2 regions of the Streptomyces sp. R35 genome follow, and region 2 is predicted to be linked to the other one. Evidence: predicted binding sites of a transcription regulator. Region 2 holds the regulator's gene; the other holds the start of a gene.
The links. The regulator HrcA, encoded in region 2, represses chaperone genes, less so after heat shock. The targets are predictions, from matches to a motif close to TTNGCACTCNGNNNNNCNGAGTGCNAA.
Positions count from the first base shown of each region.

Region 1 (7,645 bases), 2.9 Mb from region 2:
CTCGGCGAAGTACGCGCTGACGCACACGGCGTTCTCCAACTGGCCCTCGACGTACACCTATTACCCGGTGACGGCCTCCACCAATGAGGGCACCGCGGCGGCGCTCGCCAAGATGTGGTGGTACTCGCCGAGCAGCGTGGCGCTCGCCTACACGGACAGCTGGCGCGGTGGCACCAGCGCCGCCTCCGCGATGAACGTGTTCGGCCCGCTGTTGTGGACCGACCTCGGCACGCTCTCCACCGAGACCAAGTCCTACCTGGTCAGGGGCGCCGCGAGCATCAACGGCGTGGCGGTCTTCGGCGGCACCGGCTCGGTGTCGACGACGGCGCTGAACTCCGCGGGCGCGGCGGTCAGCGCGAGCAGCGCCGAGTGGACGTACTGGCCGGACTACAACGGAGTCCCGGCGGCCACGAGTTCGTTCTCCTCGACCGGTCCGTGCGCGGTCTCGCAGCCGGCCCGCACGGGCGCCGCACTCCGGCCCACCGTCGAGCCGAACCTCGCCCAGCTGGGCACCGAGGCCAGGCGGTAGCCCACGGTCAGACCGGTCGCGGGTGCCCCACCAGCATGGTCGGGGCACCCGCCACCCGCGTCAGGAACACGGTCGCCGCATGCGGCCCCTGGGGCTTCACCTTCCGCCGCAGCTCCTCCGGCTCGACGGCCGACCCCCGCTTCTTCACCGTCAGCACGCCGACCCCTCGCTCCCGCAGCAGCGCCTTCAACTTCTTCACGCCGAAGGGAAGTTGGTCGGTGATCTCGTACGCGGTGGCATACGGCGTCGGCCGCAGTTCGTCCGCGGTGATGTACGCGATGGTCTCGTCGACCAGCCCGCCCCCCAGCTCCTCGGCCACCTCCGCGACCAGATGCGCGCGAATGACGGCGCCGTCGGGCTCGTACAGATAACGCCCGACCGGTCGCACGGCGGGATCCGGCAGCCCCCGCCCGCGCAGCACCCGCGGGCCCGGCAGCAGTGTGGCCCGCACCAGGCCGGGCTCCGTGCCGAACCACAGCACGGCTTCCTTCACGTCGCCGCCGTCGGAGATCCACTCGGCCTCCGCCTCGGCGGGGATCGCCTCGTGGGGGATGCCGGGGGCGATCTTCAGGGCGGCCAGGGGTGCCGCGAGCGCTGTTCCGATCGCCCAGGACAGTGGCGGCGAGTACGCCTCGGGGTCGAAGATCCGGCCACGTCCGCCGCGCCGCGCGGGGTCCACGAAGACCGCGTCGTACGTCGCCGTGTCCACCTCGGTGACATCCGCCTCGCGCACCTCGATGAGGTCGGCGAGACCGAGGGCGTCGGCGTTCGCGCGGGCGACCGCCACGGTCAGCGGGTCGCGGTCGACGGCGAGGACGCGGATCCCGGCGCGGGCCAGCGCGATCGCGTCGCCGCCGATGCCGCAGCAGAGGTCGGCGACCGAGCGGACGCCCCTCTCCTGGAGCCGCTGCGCGCGGTGCGTCGCGACGGTCGTACGGGTCGACTGCTCGACCCCGTTCGGGGTGAAGAACATCCGCTCCGCGTCCTCGGCCCCGAACTTCGCCACCGCCCGCTGCCGCAGCCGCGCCTGTCCGAGCGCCGCCGAGACCAGCTCGGCCGGGTGCTCGCGGCGCAGCCGGGTGGCGACGGCCAGCTCCTGTGCCGGTTCGGTGCCGCGCACCTCGTCGAGCAGGGCGTGGCCCTCGGGCGTGAGGAGGGAGGCGAAGGAGACGTCGTTCACCGGGCCATTGTGGGCCAGTCGGTGGACCGTGCGCTTCCGGCCGCGGTGTCGGGGCCCCACAGGGGCCAGGGCCTGGGAGGATCCGACACCATGCGACAAGTACGACAAAATTACAAAAATGGGGCGAAGGGGATGGGTCTTCGCGGCGGAATCGCCCTGCTCGCCCTCACCGCCGTCGTCTCCGGCTGTGCGGACGACGGCTCCGGCGGTGTGTGGCCGGCCCATGGTCAGCAGCCGCTGAAGGCGCCCCCCGCCCGTGCCCTCGACGCGTACGCCTCCAAGCTCCGCCTCGCGCAGGCCCAGCGGGTCGCCGCGGCCAAGCGCTGGGGGCTGGCCGAGACGCCGCTGACGGCCCCGCCCGCACCCGCCAGGAAGCCGGTGATCAAGGCACGCAAGGGGTTCGAGGTCGACGGTCAGGAGGAACTGGGGCTGCCCCCGGTCTTCACGACCATCCCCACCAAGAACAGGGTCGTCTTCCTCACCATCGACGACGGCGCGGAGAAGGACCCGCGGTTCCTGCGGATGATGAGCGAACTGAAGATCCCGTACACCGCGTTCCTCAGCAACTACCTGGTCAAGGACAACTACCGGTACTTCCGCAAGATGCGCGACCGGGGCATCACCCTCAACAACCACACGCTGACCCACCCCTACCTGCCCGGACTCTCCTACGCGGAGCAGAAGGACGAGATCTGTGGCATGCAGCGTGTGATGAGGAAGCAGTTCGGCAGGCGTCCGACGGTCTTCCGGCCCCCGTACGGCAACTACAACAAGGACACCCTGCGCGCCGCGAAGGCCTGCGGCATCAAGTACGCGCCAATCTGGGACGAGGAAGTCTTCGTCGACCACTGGGAGTACCGCGAGTGGGACCGCGACCTGCACCCCGGCGACATCGTCCTCAGCCACTTCCGGGGCCGGAACGACTGGAAGGGCACCATGCCCGACATGGTCCGCCGCTTCATGAAGAAAGTGACGGCCGAGGGGTACGCGGTGGCCCGCCTGGAGGACTACCTGTGAGGCACCGGGTGCGCGCCCTGGCCGCCGGGCTGCTCGCGGCCGCGCTGCTCACCGGCTGTGCCCAGTCCGTCGACCCGATCGAACGGCTGGGCAAGAAGGCGGCGCAGAAGGTACGGCCGCACGAGTCGGCGTACCGCCGCTGGGGGCTCGCCGCCCCGCTCGCGCGGCCGCCGAGACCACCCGCCAGGACCACCGCGCGCACCGCGGGCCCGGGGCTGCCGCCCGTCGTGGACCATGTCCGCACCCGCGACAAGGTGGTCTTCCTGACGTACGACGACGGTGCCGAACGCGATCCCCGGTTCGTCGACATGGTCCGTGAACTGCGGCTGCCGGTCAGCATGTTTCTCACGAACAGTGTCGTCGGGCCGGGGTACGGGCACTTCGCGCAGCTGGGCGAGGTCGGCGCCAGCGTCCAGAATCACACCCTCGACCACGCCTCCCTGCGCGGCCTGCCCTACGCCGGCCAGCGCGCCGAGATCTGCGGCCAGCGGGACAAGCTCAAACAGCGCTTCGGCATCCGGCCCCGGCTGCTGCGCCCCCCGTACGGCGCCTACGACTCCACCACCCTGCGCGCCGCCGCCGACTGCGGGGTCGCGGCGGTCGTCCTCGGCCGCCCGGCCGACGCCCACCCGCTGCGGCCCGGCGACATCCTCTCCGGGTTCAGGGAACCCAACCTCACGGACGCGACACTCAGACTCCTCAAGCGCATCCAGGCGGAGGGCTTCACGCCGGCGCGCCTGGAGAGCTACCTGTAGCCACTCGACAGGTACTCGGTGCGGGCCGGCATCAATCAGCCCGTCCGGTGTTTGAGGGCAAGGCCGTTCAGGCCGATAAGGGGGGTCGGGGGGCGCAGCCCCCAGGGCACGCCCACACCCACGCACGGCTCCCGGAATCCCACGCCACGCCGCAGGCCTTTGGCACTCCGCTTGACCGAGTGCTAATCGCAGTCATAGTCTCAGGTCTGGCACTCCCCCCTGGAGAGTGCCAATAGCGACGGGCAGGTCCGGCACCCGCGACGACGGATCGACCTGGTCGCCACCTCAGACAGTTAACCCCGTGAGATCTCCGAAGGGGGAGGTCGGATCGTGACGACCGCCAGCTCCAAGGTTGCCATCAAGCCGCTCGAGGACCGCATTGTGGTCCAGCCGCTCGACGCCGAGCAGACCACGGCCTCTGGCCTGGTCATTCCGGACACCGCGAAGGAGAAGCCCCAGGAGGGCGTCGTCCTTGCCGTGGGTCCGGGCCGTTTCGAGGACGGTAACCGTCTTCCGCTCGACGTCACCGTCGGCGACATCGTGCTGTACAGCAAGTACGGCGGCACCGAGGTGAAGTACAACGGCGAGGAGTACCTCGTCCTCTCGGCTCGCGACGTGCTCGCGATCATCGAGAAGTAATTCTCCTCAGTTTTGCAGTGAGCTGCGCCCCTGGCCCCCGCGACCTTCAACAAGCCGGGTGCTGGGGGCGCAGTTCGTTCTCCCAAAGATTTCCGAGAGGGCTGAATCGCTCCCATGGCGAAGATCCTGAAGTTCGACGAGGACGCCCGTCGCGCCCTTGAGCGCGGCGTCAACAAGCTTGCCGACACGGTCAAGGTGACGATCGGCCCCAAGGGCCGCAACGTCGTCATCGACAAGAAGTTCGGCGCCCCCACCATCACCAACGACGGCGTCACCATCGCCCGCGAGGTCGAGCTCGACGACCCGTACGAGAACCTCGGCGCCCAGCTGGTGAAGGAGGTGGCGACCAAGACCAACGACATCGCGGGTGACGGTACGACCACCGCCACCGTGCTCGCCCAGGCGCTGGTGCGCGAGGGCCTGCGGAACGTTGCCGCGGGTGCCTCCCCGGCCGCCCTGAAGAAGGGCATCGACGCCGCCGTCAAGGCCGTGTCGGACGAGCTCCTCGCCACCGCGCGCCCGATCGACGAGAAGTCCGACATCGCGGCCGTCGCCGGTCTGTCCGCCCAGGACCCGCAGGTCGGCGAGCTCATCGCCGAGGCGATGGACAAGGTCGGCAAGGACGGTGTCATCACCGTCGAGGAGTCCAACACCTTCGGTCTGGAGCTGGACTTCACCGAGGGCATGGCCTTCGACAAGGGCTACCTGTCGCCGTACATGGTCTCCGACCAGGAGCGTATGGAGGCCGTCCTCGACGACCCGTACATCCTCATCCACCAGGGCAAGATCAGCTCCATCCAGGACCTGCTGCCGCTGCTGGAGAAGGTCATCCAGTCCAACGCCTCCAAGCCGCTGCTGATCATCGCCGAGGACGTCGAGGGCGAGGCCCTGTCGACCCTGGTCGTGAACAAGATCCGCGGCACGTTCAACGCCGTCGCCGTGAAGGCCCCCGGCTTCGGTGACCGCCGCAAGGCGATGCTGGGCGACCTCGCCACCCTCACCGGCGGTCAGGTCATCGCCGAGGAGGTCGGCCTCAAGCTCGACCAGGTCGGCCTGGACGTGCTGGGCACCGCCCGCCGCGTGACCGTCACCAAGGACGACACCACGGTCGTCGACGGTGGCGGCGACCACGAGGCCGTGCTGGGCCGCGTGAACCAGATCAAGGCCGAGATCGAGAACACCGACTCCGACTGGGACCGCGAGAAGCTCCAGGAGCGCCTCGCGAAGCTGGCCGGCGGCGTGTGCGTGATCAAGGTCGGCGCCGCCACCGAGGTGGAGCTCAAGGAGAAGAAGCACCGTCTGGAGGACGCCATCTCCGCGACCCGCGCCGCGGTCGAGGAGGGCATCGTCTCCGGTGGTGGCTCCGCGCTCGTCCACGCCGTCAAGGTCCTCGAGGGCAACCTCGGCAAGACCGGCGACGAGGCCACGGGTGTCGCGGTCGTCCGCAAGGCCGCCGTCGAGCCGCTGCGCTGGATCGCCGAGAACGCCGGCCTGGAGGGTTACGTCATCACCTCCAAGGTCGCCGAGCTCGACAAGGGCCAGGGCTTCAACGCCGCCACCGGCGAGTACGGCGACCTGGTGAAGGCCGGCGTCATCGACCCGGTCAAGGTCACCCGCTCCGCCCTGGAGAACGCCGCCTCCATCGCCTCCCTGCTCCTCACGACCGAGACCCTGGTCGTCGAGAAGCCGGCCGAGGAAGAGGCCGAGGCCGGTCACGGCCACGGTCACGGCCACTCCCACTGAAGTTCGTAGCTGACACCGAAGGCCCGGTCCCCCTGGTGGGGGAGCCGGGCCTTCGTGCTGCGGAGTTGCCGGAGTCCGTCAGAGTTCAAGCTGGTCCAGAACGCCGAGCTGGCTCATCAGCCCCAGCTGGTCGTACTGCCACCAGCCCTCGGCGATCTTGCCGTCGTCCTGGCACCGGAAGACGGTCGTGCCGGTCATGGTGACCTGCTTGCCGGTCGCCGCGATCCCGCGGAAGTCGCCCGTGTGGGTGGCGTTCCAGGTCCAGCGCGTGCAGACGCGATCGGCCTCGGTGAGCTGGTCGTCGACGGTGAAGGCGAAGTCGAACGCGCCACGCCACATCCCGATCTCGCGCCGTATCGCGTCGAGCCCGATGGTGTCCTGCTCGTTGGCGGGATCGTGGTCGTGGTAGTTCTCCGCGATCAGGTTGTTGAGCGGTGACAGCTCACCCTTGGCGGCTATCGTCTCGAAGAACTTGCGGATGTTGGCCGAGTACAACTGCTCGTCCCGGACCACGTCCAGGTCCGTGAACGTCGGGATCTCGTCGCAGAGAGCCACCAAATCCTGGAAGATCCTGTCCGTCTCGGGAAGGTTCGAGTTCAGCATCGCGTCTTCGTACGACGGGAACTCCACGATCTCTATGTAGTGGGTCGCGTCGGACCGGTCCTTGCCGATCACATTGTGCGTCGCGGTCCGCTTGCCCTTGGTCTGTTCGACCCATGTGTCCATCAGCTGGTTCATCTCGTCGAACCGGCTGGTCTTGCAGTCGATGAGCTGTACGAATGTCATGGCGCCGCCTCCGGCCCCCTGGGTCCGGTTGAACACCCTCATTTTCCCACCGGAGGGACGACACCACCTATTGAACGGCGGCCCTTGTCGAGAGCCGTACGTCCACCGTCACTGAGGGCCGTACTTCCGCCCCGTCTTCGACGTGATCCCGCCCAGCAGCGACCGCGGGGCCAGCTTCACCACACCCATCAGCGCCTTGTAGCGCGGGTCGGGGATCGACAGCGACTTGCCGCGGGCCAGATCCGCGAGCGCCGCCGCGACCAGCTTGTCCGCGTCGAGCCACATCCAGTTCGGGATGTTGTCCGTGCCCATTCCGGCCCGCTGGTGGAACTCGGTGCGCACGAAACCGGGGGCCAGCGCCATCAGCCGTACGCCGCTGCCCGCCAGATCCCTGGCCGCGCCCTGCGTGAACTGCACGACCCACGCCTTGGACGCCCCGTACGTACCCCGCGGCACGAACGCGGCCACCGACGCGACATTGACGACCCCGCCCCGGCCGCGCTCCCGCATCGATTCGGTCGCCGCCGACGTCAGCCGGAGCACCGCCTCGCAGTGCACCTTGAGCATCTTCAGCTCGTCGGCCATCGATACGTCGAGGTAGCGGCCCTTGTTGCCGAAGCCCGCGTTGTTGACCAGCAGGTCGACGGGGTTCTTGCGGTCGCCCAGTCGCCCGGCCACCGCTTCGATGCCGTCGTCGGTCGCCAGATCCGCCGTCAGCACCTCCGCCTCGATGCCGTGCCGGTCGTGCAGTTCGGTGGCCTGCTCGCGCAGCCGCTTCGTATCGCGCGCCACCAGAACGAGGTTGTGCCCATCAGCCGCCAGACGCCGCGCGAAGGCCGCGCCGATGCCCGCGGTCGATCCCGTAATCAGAGCCGTTGTCATGGCGCAAGGTTAGTGACCTGGCCAGGCGTCCGGCGCCCCCCGCCATCCAACGCCCGGCCAAGCTCCACGAGTTCCGCGCACCGTGGTTTTCAGGGGCCTAGCCGGCGTACTTCG
Region 1 is NZ_CP163440.1:6,706,708-6,714,352, forward strand. Features, by position in the region: gene AB5J50_RS30585 (cell wall-binding repeat-containing protein) at 1-529, shown strand, start outside; gene AB5J50_RS30590 (methyltransferase domain-containing protein) at 537-1,709, opposite strand; gene AB5J50_RS30595 (polysaccharide deacetylase family protein) at 1,842-2,726, shown strand; gene AB5J50_RS30600 (polysaccharide deacetylase family protein) at 2,723-3,481, shown strand; gene groES (co-chaperone GroES) at 3,812-4,120, shown strand; gene groL (chaperonin GroEL) at 4,235-5,863, shown strand; gene AB5J50_RS30615 (ester cyclase) at 5,942-6,649, opposite strand; gene AB5J50_RS30620 (SDR family oxidoreductase) at 6,758-7,531, opposite strand; gene AB5J50_RS30625 (MOSC domain-containing protein) at 7,629-7,645, opposite strand, start outside.
Region 1: the regulator HrcA is predicted to act here: its motif matches at 3,641-3,667, upstream of groES (co-chaperone GroES).

Region 2 (7,645 bases):
ACGGTGGCGACGGTGTTCTCGGTCGGCGAGGGCGTCTTCCCCGGCGTGTAGGCCTTGTTGCCGCCGCCGTACGAGGCCGTGCAGCTGAGCCAGCGCACGTTCACATGCTGCCGTTCGAGTTCCTTGGTCGCCGTCTGGTCGGTCGTGTACGCGACCGCGGCGGAACTCAGCCCGTCCCCCGGCTCACACGCGGCCACCCCGAACACACCGACCGCTCCCAGCCCGGCGGCCGCCCACATCTGCCTGCGCCCCATCCGACGCGTAATACGCCTCAAAGCCCCCATGCACGGCAGCGTGCCACTCTCCCGCCGACCGCGGTAGACCGCATGCGGCCACGATCCCCGGGACCACCCGAACGAGGGTTTCTTTCGTTCGTCGGCTGCGGGCCGGTGGGGGCCGTTCGCGCAGTTCCCCGCGCCCCTGAGGCGCGGGGCTTCGCCCCGCGATCCCCCGCCCACCCTGGTTCGTCGACTGCGGGTTCGTTGTGGCTGGTCGCGCAGTTCCCCGCGCCCCTTAAGGGGCGCGGGGAACTGCGCAATCTTTTAGCGGGGGTCTGGGGGCGCAGCCCCCAGGGATGGGACGGGTAGGGGCGGCGGGGGCGAGGAAAGCCCGGTGGTCAGCCGCGGAGCAGCAGCCACTGTTGGAGTTCCACGAGGTTGCCCTCTGGGTCCTTGAGGTAGGCGACGCGCAGGCGGTCGGTCATGGGGACGGGGCCGTGCAGAAGGGTGGCCCCGCGGGAGGTGATCTCGTCGCAGTAGGCATCGAGATCGTCGACACGCAGCACGACCAGCGAGCGATGCCCGTTCACCGGATCGCCCAGTTCACCAAGGACCTCGGCCATCATCGCGCGATCCTGCAGAGCCATCCCCGCAGAGCCGGTAGCAGGGCTGAACTTCTCGTACGGCCCCTCGGTCGCCCCCGACTGGGGCTTGAGCCCGAGGACATCGGCGTAGAAGCGGTAGCAGGCAGCGAAGTCCGAGACGAGCAGCCGTACTTGAGCGAGTTCCAAGGCATCCCCCGTGGATACGCGGCGGTCAAATCAGGTCAGGCCAGACCAGGTCAGGACCAGCGACCCGTACGGGCCAGCAGCAGCGCCGTGCCCACGGTCCCGGCGGTCGATGTACGCAGCACGGTACGCCCCAGATGGAACGTCCTCGCCCCCGCCGCGGTGAAGATCTCGACCTCCTCGGGAGAAATCCCGCCCTCGGGCCCGACCACCAGCACGATCTCCCCGGAGGAGGGAAGTTCCGCCGTGGCGAACGGCTCGGTCCCGAGCTCCGTGTCCTCGTGCAGCACCGCCGCGAGATCGGCTTTGGCGAGAAGTGCGGCAACCTGCTTGGTCGTCATCGCGTCCGCGACCTCGGGAAAGCGGACGCGGCGCGACTGCTTGCCGGCTTCCCGGGCCGTCGCCCGCCACTTGGCGAGCGCCTTCAGACCCCGCTCGCCCCTCCACTGCGTGATGCAGCGGGAGGCCGCCCAGGGGACGATCGCGTCCACGCCGGTCTCGGTCATGGTCTCGACGGCGAGCTCGCCCCGGTCACCCTTGGGGAGGGCCTGGACGACGGTGATACGAGGGGACTCCGGAGGTTCCTCGGAGAAGGAGTCCATGTGGACGATCAGCCGGTCCTTGCCCTCGGTGTCGACGACGACGCACTCCGCCCACCGCCCGGCCCCGTCGGTGAGGATGACGTCCTCGCCGGCCCGCAGCCGCTTCACGGAGACGGCGTGCCGCCCCTCGGGTCCGTCGAGGACATAACGTCCGCCGCCGCCCGCGTTGAAGTGCTCGACCACGAACACCGGTGCCGTCATCGGTCCGCACCCCCTTCCGAGGACTCCGGGAACTCCTCCGGAGCCGACAACGCTGTCTTCGCGGCGGCGAGTTCGGCGTTCAGCACCTCCACGAGCTGTCCCGCGGGCAGTTCGCGCGCCATACGGTGGCCCTGCCCGGCCCACAGCGCCATGCCCTGCGCGTCGCCCGCCTTGGCCGCCGCCTTGCGCAGCGGGGAGGTGAGGTGGTGGACCTCGGGGTACGCGGCGGGCGCATACGGGCCGTGCTCGCGCAGGAAGCGGTTGACGAGTCCGCGCGCCGGGCGGCCGGAGAACGCGCGCGTCAATTCCGTCCGTACGAAGAGGGGGTTGGTCAGCGCCTGCTTGTGCACGGCGTTCGCGCCGGACTCCGGGGTGGCGAGGAACGCGGTGCCGAGCTGGGCCGCGCTCGCGCCTGCGGCGAGGACGGCGGCGATCTGGCTGCCGCGCATGATGCCGCCGGCGGCGACGATCGGGATCTGTACGGTCTCGCGCGCCTGCGCGATCAGCGACAGCAGCCCGATCCCCGTGCCGTCCGTCTCCGGGTTGTCGCGATGGGTGCCCTGGTGGCCACCGGCCTCCACGCCCTGCACGATCACCGCGGCGGCACCCGCCCGCTGCACGGCCAGCGCCTCCTCAGCGGTGGTCGCCGTGACCATCGTCAGCGTGCCGGCGCGGGCGAGGGAATCCAGGACGTCACGGCTCGGGACGCCGAAGTGGAAGGAGACCACCGGCACCGGGTTGTCGAGGAGGACGGCGAGCTTGGCGTCGTAGCCGTCGTCGCGGCCGCTGTCGGGGTCGCCGAGTTCGGTCTCGTACCAGGCGGCCTCACCGGCGAGCTGGTTGGCGTACACCTCGACGGCGGCCGCGTCCGCGTACTCGGGCTGCGGCATGAACAGATTGACCCCGAAGGGGCGCCCCGTGAGCCCGCGCAGCTGCTTGATCTCCTGGTACATGCCGTCGGCGGTCTTGTACCCGGCGGCGAGGAAACCCAGCCCGCCGGCCTCGGACACGGCAGCCGCGAGCTGCGGCACGGAGACGCCGCCCGCCATGGGGGCCTGCACGATCGGGTGTGGGAAGAGATCGGTCAGTGCGGTGGACATGACGGCATGTTGTCACGTCCCCCGAACAAGTCCGAATCCGGCCGTCCACCTGGCATAGGCCACCGGGATGAGCACCCGCGAGGGGCCTTTTTTCGCCCCCAGACCCCCAAAAGATTGCGCAGTTCCCCGCGCCCCTAAAAGGGGCGCGGGGAACTGCGCAATCTTTTGGACCAGCCCCCAACCCACCCGCAGCCAACACACAAGCGAACGGGGTCAGCGACCGTTGAACGCATCCTTCAGACGCGAGAACAACCCCTGCTGCCCGGGCTGGAACTGCCCGGTGGGCCGCTCCTCCCCCCGCAGCTTCGCCAGCTCCCGCAGCAACCGCTCCTGCTCAGGATCCAGCTTCGTCGGCGTCATCACCTCGACGTGGACGATCAGGTCACCACGCCCACCGCCCCGCAGATGCGTGACACCCCGCCCGTGCAACGGAATCGACTGCCCGGACTGCGTGCCCGGCCGGATGTCGACCTCCTCCAGCCCGTCGAGCGTCTCCAGCGGCACCTTCGTACCGAGCGACGCCGCGGTCATCGGAATGGTGACCGTGCAGTGCAGATCGTCACCGCGCCGCTGGAAGGTCGAGTGCGGGAGTTCGTGGATCTCGACGTAGAGGTCACCGGCAGGTCCGCCACCGGGCCCGACCTCGCCCTCGCCCGCGAGCTGGATCCGCGTGCCGTTGTCGACACCGGCGGGGATCTTGACGGTCAGCGTCCGACGAGACCGCACCCGCCCGTCACCAGCGCACTCGGGGCACGGCGTCGGAACCACGGTCCCGAAGCCCTGACACTGCGGACACGGCCGGGACGTCATGACCTGGCCCAGGAACGACCGCGTGACCTGGGACACCTCACCCCGCCCGCGACACATGTCACAGGTCTGGGCCGAGGTACCCGGCGCCGCGCCCTCACCGTTACAGGTGGCGCAGACGACGGCCGTGTCGACCTGGATGTCCTTCGTCGTGCCGAAGGCCGCCTCGTCCAGCTCGATCTCGAGCCGGATCATTGCGTCCTGGCCACGCCGCGTACGCGACCGGGGGCCGCGCTGCGACGCCGTACCGAAGAAGGCGTCCATGATGTCCGAGAAGTTCCCGAAGCCGCCCGCGCCGAAGCCGCCGGCGCCACCGCCACCGGAGGCGGACAGCGGGTCGCCGCCGAGGTCGTAGACCTGCTTCTTCTGCGGGTCCGACAACACCTCGTACGCGGCGTTGATCTCCTTGAACCGCTCCTGCGTCTTCGGATCGGGATTGACGTCCGGGTGCAGCTCGCGTGCGAGCCTCCGGAACGCCTTCTTGATCTGGTCCTGGGACGCGTCGCGGCTCACGCCGAGTACGGCGTAGTAGTCCGTGGCCACTTACGACTCCGCCAGGATCTGTCCGACGTACCGTGCCACCGCTCGTACCGCTCCCATCGTTCCCGGGTAATCCATGCGGGTCGGTCCGACCACGCCAAGTTTCGCTACTGCCTCGTCGCCCGAACCGTAGCCGACCGAGACCACGGACGTGGAGTTGAGTCCCTCATACGCGTTCTCGTGCCCGATTCGCACGGTCATGCTCGAATCCCCGGCCTCACCAAGCAACTTGAGGAGCACGACCTGCTCCTCCAGTGCTTCGAGCACCGGCCGGATGGTGAGAGGGAAGTCATGTCCGAAGCGGGTCAGATTGGCGGTGCCGCCGATCATCAGCCGCTCCTCGGTCTCTTCGACCAGTGTCTCCAGGAGGGTGGAGAGCACGGTCGCGACCGTACCCCGGTCCTCCGCCTCGAACGCGTCCGGGAGGTCCTGCACGAGCTGCGGGACGTCCGCGAAACGGCGGCCCGCGACCCGGCTGTTGAGCCGCGCGCGCAGATCCGCCAGCGAGGTCTCGCCGAACGGCACCGGACAGTCGATCATGCGCTGCTCGACCCGGCCGGTGTCCGTGATCAGCACCAGCATCACGCGCGCTGGGGCGAGGGACAGCAGCTCCACGTGCCGCACCGTCGAGCGCGTCAGCGAGGGGTACTGCACGACGGCGACCTGCCGCGTGAGCTGCGCGAGCAGCCGTACGGTCCGGCCGACGACGTCGTCGAGGTCCACAGCCCCGTCGAGGAAATTCTGAATGGCCCGCCGCTCGGGCGCGGTCATCGGCTTGACGCCCGCGAGCTTGTCGACGAAGAGCCGGTAGCCCTTGTCGGTGGGGATGCGTCCGGCGCTGGTGTGCGGCTGGGCGATGTAGCCCTCGTCCTCCAGCGCGGCCATGTCATTGCGCACGGTCGCCGGCGAGACACCGAGGCGGTGCCGCTCGGTGAGCGCCTTGGAACCGACCGGCTCCTCGGTGCCCACGTAGTCCTGGACGATGGCGCGCAGCACTTCGAGCCTGCGTTCACTGAGCATCGCGCACACCTCCAGAATTCAGCATCGTGGCCTTCGTGACCTTCATGGCCTTCATGACCTTCGTCCTGGCACTCATCGCACGCGAGTGCCAGCGTTCCCCGGCCCAGTGTACGGCGGTGAGGTACGGCCCCGGCAAGGGCGGGCCTGCGATGTCGTGTGCTGCGCGCTCTCACGGCCAAGCGGTCTCGGGGAAGTGGGGTGCGTTCCCGCGTCGTCCGGTGCGGTGCATCGGCGTGCTGCCGGATCGCCCTCGTACTGGATGTACTTGGGTGATTCGGCAGTGCGGCGAGGTGCCGTGCCGGGCGGCGTGGGGGCGTGCCTCACTTCCCCGAGCCCGCTTAGCGTCTCCTTATGAGCGTGACTTGGGAAGAGTTGGGGTGGGAAAGGGTGGCGCCCCGGGTGGGACGGCGGCGGCTGCCGGTCTGGGACTGCACGGTCGGGCTCGTGGTGGGCGAGGGCGCGGCGCTGATGATCGACGCCGGGTCGAGCCTCGGGGAGGGCGCACGGCTGCGCACGGAGGCCCAGCGGCTCCTCGGCCCGGACCGCCGAGTGACGCACCTCGCACTCACCCACCCCCACTTCGACCATGTCTTCGGCGCGGCGGCGTTCGCGGGCGTGGAGGTGTTCGGGCCGGTCGGCCTCGACTCGGTCTTCGCCCACGACCGCGAGGAACTGCGCACGGACGCCGTACGCAACGGCCTCGACCCGCGCGAGGCGGCCGAGGCCGCGGACCTCCTGGTCCACCCCCGCCACTCGGTGTCCGGCGAGTGGACCCTCGACCTGGGCGGCGGCGTGCAGGTCCTGCTGGCGAACGTGGGCCCCGGCCACACGGGCCACGACTTGGCGGTACTGATCCAAGGCACACCAGCCACACCAGCCACCCCAAACACACTCGGTTCACCGGAGATCGTCTTCTGCGGCGATCTGGTGGAGGAATCGGGCGAACCCCAGGCGGGACCGGACGCCGTCCCCTCCCACTGGCCGGCGGCCCTGGACCGGCTGCTCGACCTGGGCGGGGAGGACGCGGTGTACGTACCGGGACACGGGGCGGCGGTGAATGCGGCGTTTGTCCGGGCCCAGCGGAACGCGCTGGCGACCCGCTTCGGCGTGTCGTAGGAGCCCGTACGACACGACGGCGGGGCTTCTCCTATCGTCATCCGAATGCGCCAGTACTCTCCGGACCTGACCCCGCCGTGGAAGAAGCCCAAGCCCGTGCCCGAGGTCCCCGCGGACCCCGGTCTGGTGGTCGAGGAGCCCGGCACCGGCTTCTGCGGCGCGGTGATCCGCTGCGAGGCAGGCACGGTGACCCTGGAGGACCGCTTCGGCAAGCACCGCGTCTTCCCGCTGGAGCCGAGCGGCTTCCTCCTGGAGGGCAGGGTGGTGACGCTGGTCCGCCCGTCGGCCGCGCCCGCGTCGCGTCCCGCCCGCACGGCCTCGGGTTCGGTGGCGGTACCGGGTGCGCGTGCCAGGGTGGCCCGCGCGGGCCGCATCTACGTCGAGGGCCGCCACGACGCCGAACTCGTCGAGAAGGTCTGGGGCGACGACCTCCGCATCGAGGGCGTCGTCGTCGAGTACCTGGAGGGCATCGACGACCTCCCCTCGATCGTCGCGGACTTCGACCCCGGCCCGGACGCCCGCCTCGGCATCCTGGTCGACCACCTCGTCCCCGGCACCAAGGAGTCCCGCATCGCCGAGTCGGTCACCAGCGACCACGCCCTGGTCCTCGGCCACCCTTACATCGACATCTGGGAGGCCGTGAAACCGTCCTCCGTAGGCATCCCCTCCTGGCCCCGCATCCCCCACGGCCAGGACTGGAAAACAGGCATCTGCCGTTCCCTGGGCTGGCCGGAAAACACCGGCGCGGCCTGGCAGCACATCCTGTCCCACGTCCGCTCCTACAAGGACCTGGAGCCGGAACTCCTGGGCCGAGTGGAGGAGTTGATCGACTTCGTCACGGCCCCGGAGTAGAGGTCCGCACGACGTTTTTTCGCCCCCGCCGCCCCTACCCGTCCCATCCCGTTAAAAGATTGCGCAGTTCCCCGCGCCCCTAAAAGGGGCGCGGGGAACTGCGCAATCTTTTGGACCAGCCCCCACCCACCCGCACCCGGGGTCGAAGGGGCGGAGCCCCAGAAGGATGGGACGGGTAGGGGCGGCGGGGGCGAAAAAGGGCCCTCAGTCCACCAGGTCCCGGACGACCGCGTCCGCGAGCAACCGCCCGCGCAGCGTCAGAACGGCACGACCTTCGTCGTACGGCCCGGCTTCGAGCAACCCCTCACCCAGCGCACGCGCCGCCGCCGCAAGCCCATCCACCCGAAGCAAAGACAGCGGACACCCCTCACGAAGCCGCAGCTCCAGAAGAACGCGCTCAA
Region 2 is NZ_CP163440.1:3,816,921-3,824,565, forward strand. Features, by position in the region: gene AB5J50_RS17535 (hypothetical protein) at 1-254, opposite strand, end outside; gene AB5J50_RS17540 (VOC family protein) at 617-1,009, opposite strand; gene AB5J50_RS17545 (16S rRNA (uracil(1498)-N(3))-methyltransferase) at 1,060-1,809, opposite strand; gene AB5J50_RS17550 (nitronate monooxygenase) at 1,806-2,909, opposite strand; gene dnaJ (molecular chaperone DnaJ) at 3,123-4,259, opposite strand; gene hrcA (heat-inducible transcriptional repressor HrcA) at 4,260-5,276, opposite strand; gene AB5J50_RS17565 (MBL fold metallo-hydrolase) at 5,628-6,392, shown strand; gene AB5J50_RS17570 (DUF3097 domain-containing protein) at 6,438-7,244, shown strand; gene hemW (radical SAM family heme chaperone HemW) at 7,449-7,645, opposite strand, start outside.